DNA from 2 places in the Rossellomorea sp. QJM3NY_18 genome. Region 1 is predicted to be linked to the other one. Evidence: predicted binding sites of a transcription regulator. Region 1 holds the regulator's gene; the other holds the start of a gene.
What was found. The regulator Rex, encoded in region 1, represses fermentation and respiration genes when NADH is low (regulators of the CRP and FNR family bind a similar motif). The targets are predictions, from matches to a motif close to TTGTGAAATATTTCACAA.

Region 1 (2,410 bases):
CAATATCGGGTGGCGTGATAAGAGCCGCGATGACCAATAAGATAAAGTAGGCTGCTTTCCTCATCTTCCCCATCATCATCGGCGTGATGATACCTAACCGTGTAAGAAAAAGCATGGCTACGGGTAACTGAAAGAGAAAACCAAAAGGAATCGTGATCTGGAATAAGAAATGAAAATATTCGTTTATTCCGATCACTTGTTCTATATTGAGATTCATTGATAAACCCATCATGAATTTCACGATATATGGAAACAAAATAAAATAAGAAAATGACAATCCACCTAAGAAAAGGATTAGGGAAACTGGAATATAACTAAGCGTCACTTTTCTTTCTCTTTCGTATAAACCCGGACTGACAAAAGACCAGACTTGAAAGAGAATGATAGGGGATGTCATGATCAAAGCAATGAACATGATCATTTCCATATAGATCTTGAGAGGATCTGTGATACGAAAGGCATTCATGGTTAATTCTTTCGCTTCATCGGCATGCTGTAAGTACCTGATCAGCGGTTCCGCAAGAAAGAAGCTTACAACAACTGCTAACAAGAAGAAAACGACTACAAACATGAGTCGTTTTTGCAATTCTCCTATATGTTCATAAACTGTCATGTCTCTTTGACTCATGGCGTTCATCCTACTCTACTTAGCACTATTATTTTTTTCGTCTTCATCATCTGCTAAGCCTTTTGTTGCATTTTTAAATTCACGCAATGTATTTCCTGCCGCTTTTCCTAATTCCGGAAGTTTCTTAGGACCGAAAATAAGTAAAGCAACGACTGCTATTAATACGAGGCTACCTGGACCTGGCATAATGAGACACCTCCTCTTTTACCATTCTATCATAACGTAAATATGAAGAATTTTCTATTCTGTTATGATTCCATCTTGTGACATTTCCGTGTCATCCTCTGAATAATGCTTCAAGAAGTAAACGAGTGACTGAAGTTCCACCGCCAAGTCGATATGATGGACGCGGATATGGTCAGGCACCGTCAATCTCGCAGGGGTGAAATTCAGTATCCCCTTTATATTCGAAGAAACCAATCGCTCTGTGATATTCTGAGCAGAAGATGCCGGCACCGTCAGAATCGCTACTTCAATATCATGCCCCACAAGACGCTCTTCTAAATCATCTAAATGAAAAACGGGTACATCGCTGATTTGAGTCCCGACCTTCTTTTCATCCACCTCAAAAGCCATTTCGATCTTCGTATTATTATTCTTGATGAAATTATAATGAAGAAACGCTGTACCAAGATTCCCCACCCCGATCAACACAACCTTCGTAAGGGCATCCTGATCCAGTGTCTTACGGAAGAATGATAGCAGATAATTGACATTATAGCCGTATCCCTTTTTACCCAATGCACCAAAATAAGAAAAGTCCCTGCGGATCGTAGCAGAATCAACTTTCACCGCTTCACTTAATTCCTTCGATGAAACCCTCTGCTTACCGGATGAGTACAGATTCTTGATAAATCGATAATATAGCGGAAGGCGCTTGGCCGTTGCCTGTGGAATTTTCGTTGTATCCTGGTTCATATTGTATTCCCCCACATCTATTCAAAACCTCTGATACCGCTTCCAAAATTGAAAGCATCCAGAATTTATTAAACTCTACTACTCATCATACACTATATTTTATCCTAAGTGTACGAAGATTAATAGTCGATTTATTGCCGTTCCCCTCTCAAATACGGTACACTAGCACTATGAAATAGAGGTGAAACGTCATGATTCTTTTACAAGTGAATCAACTAACAAAGAACTTCGGTGCAGATAATATCCTATCAAATATTAAACTTGAAATACAGACTAGAGATCGCGTTGCCCTTGTCGGCCGTAATGGCGCAGGAAAGTCGACTCTTCTAAAAATAATTGCAGGTCACCTCTCCTACGATTCCGGGGAGATCACTAAGCCAAAGGGCGTCTCCATCGGGTATCTTGCCCAAAATACGGGTCTAGAATCTGATCTATCCATCTGGTCTGAGATGCTGACCGTCTTTGAGGAATTGAAACTGCAGGAAAAGAAATTACGATCACTGGAGCAACAAATGGCCGATCCTTCAGTATATGAGCAAGAGGATGTCTATCAACGGGTATTGAAGGAATACGATCAACTCCAGGTTCTCTTCAAAGATTCCGGCGGCTATCAGTATGAAGCGGATATCCGTTCCGTCCTTCACGGATTGAACTTCGCCGATTTTGATTACGAAACAAAGATATCCACATTGAGCGGCGGCCAGAAAACCCGTTTGGCCCTTGGTAAGCTTCTACTGACCAAGCCTGACATCCTCATCCTTGATGAGCCGACCAACCACTTGGATATCGAAACGTTATCTTGGCTTGAATCGTATCTGCAGAGCTATGAAGGAGCCGTCTTGATCGTTTCCCATGATCGCTACT
Region 2 (2,410 bases), 980 kb from region 1:
GTTCTCTCATCTCTTCTACTAATTCGATTTCCTGATTGATATGTCGGGCTATACCTTCTACTGTTTCCATGGCTCTTTTATAAGGACTGGAACAAACGACATCAATCTTTTCTTTTTTTAGTCGTCCGGTCACATTGAGTGCATCCCGTCTTCCTTTTTCAGACAATGGCCTCGTACGCTCTTCAGAGGTATAAATCGAGTGGGCATGCCTGACCAGATATAATTTAGTCACGTTCATACACGTTCACTCCTTTCTCTTTGCCACCATAAATAGGACCGCTCTGTTTGAACAGCCCCTGACTATTCGATATGTACTACAACATTAAGTTACTCGGGTATGAACTCCATCAACCAGGAATCATGGTATACCCCTTCATGAAGCTCATGCTCCCGCAATATTCTTGCTTTACTATATCCACATTTTTCATAACAACGGATCGCTCTCGTGTTCCATGTCATCGGGTCCATCACGAGGCGGTGGACTCCCTCCTTCTGAAGCAGGTACTCCACCACAGCACGGATAAGCTGTGTTCCGACTCCTTTATTCCAATACCCTCCCTCCCCGATGAATTGATCCGTACCGTAAATCACTTCATCCAGATTCGTATAGCCGTAGCGTATCATCGTCTCATGATCGAGCTGATAATATTGGAGATAACCAATTTCAATTCCTTCATACTCAACAAGACAACTCATGACACCCCTATCCGAGAAGAATTTCTCCTCCACCATCTCGGGGGTGAAAGGACGGTCCCTTCCTTCATAAAATTCCAGGACCACGGGATCCGATAACCACCTTGAGAGCGTATACTTATCCCCATCCACTAACGGACGGACATTCAACTCCCCACTCTTCACATTCATACACCAACACCTCCATAAACAAACCTCTTCCTATATACATTCATCAGAGCCAATAAAAAAACCTTCTTTTTAGAGGGACGGACCTTGATTCCTAGGACCAGGTCCTAGAAATCAAGGTCCGTCCCTCTCCGATAACTTCGACACATTTGTGAACAATTTCACAAATGTGTCTGATATGATACGTTTATCAATAGAATATCAGTGCAAAACATGTTATGATCTATTTGTGAATAACTTCACAATATTAGCAGTTTCAATCCAATCCTCCCCTCGAATCATCAGGGACGCATGTTACCAATCGCAAGGACAAATTATAAAAGAATAGGTGATGACGTATGACAATCAAATGCACAAACAAAATAGCTTTAATCGGTACAGGATTTGTCGGTTCCAGTTATGCCTTCGCTCTTCTCAATCAAGGAATCGCCCATGAGCTTGTGATGATCGACCTGAATAAGGAGAAAGCCGACGGAGATGCACGTGATTTAAATCACGGTCTTGCCTTTGCTTCCCCGATGAAGATTTCAGCAGGAGATTATCGTGATTGTAAAGACGCTGATTTGGTCGTCATCACAGCCGGAGCAAATCAAGCGCCTGGTGAAACCAGATTGGACCTCGTAGAGAAAAATGTGAAGATTTTCAAAAACATCGTAGACTCCGTCATGAAAAGTGGTTTCAACGGAATCTTCCTTGTCGCGACGAATCCTGTCGACATCTTAACCTATGCCACGTGGAAATTCTCCGGCCTGCCGAAAGAGAGAGTCATCGGCTCCGGGACAATACTCGATACAGCCAGACTCCGCTACTTGGTTGGTCAGCACTTCGATATTGATACTCGAAATATCCACGCCTATATCATGGGGGAACATGGTGACACGGAGTTCCCGGTTTGGAGCCATACGACGGTTGGTGCAAGTCAGTTGAATGAACTGATTGATATGGAGCAGGAGAACGTCCAGAAAGAACTGGATGACATTTTTGTCAATGTAAGGGACGCAGCCTATCACATCATCGAACGAAAAGGGGCAACGTATTACGGAATCGCCATGGGACTTGCCCGGATTACTAAAGCCATCTTCAATAATGAAAACAGCATCCTGACCGTTTCTGCCCTTCTCGAAGGAGAGTATCAGGAACAGGACATGTATATCGGCGTACCGGCCATCATCAATCGGGATGGGATCCGAAAGGTTGTCGAACTTCCGTTGAATGAAAAAGAAAAGGCCCAGTTCTCCCATTCTGCACAAACATTGAAAAACGTCATGAAAAAAGCGCTGGAAACTTGATTCACCACCTTTTCCAAGCAGATTAGACACGCACGCCCACTCCCCCTCCTCATAAGATAAAGAGAATTCTTTATGAGGAGGTTCTTCTATGTACGATCACAGACAACTATTCCCCGGCTTGCCCGGTGGCGGATCCGGCGGCGGATTTCCTGGTTTTCCTGGGGGAGGACAGGGTTCCGGTGGAGGCTTCCCAGGCATACCTGGATTTCCAGGCGGCGGTGGAGGTTCTGGTGGCGGCGGCTTCCCAGGTATTCCGGGTT

Region 2: the regulator Rex is predicted to act here: its motif matches at 1,011-1,028, upstream of AC0VXY_RS06635 (L-lactate dehydrogenase).

The regions. Positions count from the first base shown of each region.
Region 1 is NZ_CM149659.1:291,555-293,964, reverse strand. It holds gene tatC (twin-arginine translocase subunit TatC) at 1-628, opposite strand, end outside; gene AC0VXY_RS01660 (twin-arginine translocase TatA/TatE family subunit) at 644-814, opposite strand; gene AC0VXY_RS01655 (redox-sensing transcriptional repressor Rex) at 869-1,546, opposite strand; gene AC0VXY_RS01650 (ABC-F family ATP-binding cassette domain-containing protein) at 1,738-2,410, shown strand, end outside.
Region 2 is NZ_CM149659.1:1,273,309-1,275,718, reverse strand. It holds gene AC0VXY_RS06645 (histidine phosphatase family protein) at 1-232, opposite strand, end outside; gene AC0VXY_RS06640 (GNAT family N-acetyltransferase) at 328-864, opposite strand; gene AC0VXY_RS06635 (L-lactate dehydrogenase) at 1,200-2,150, shown strand; gene AC0VXY_RS06630 (hypothetical protein) at 2,239-2,410, shown strand, end outside.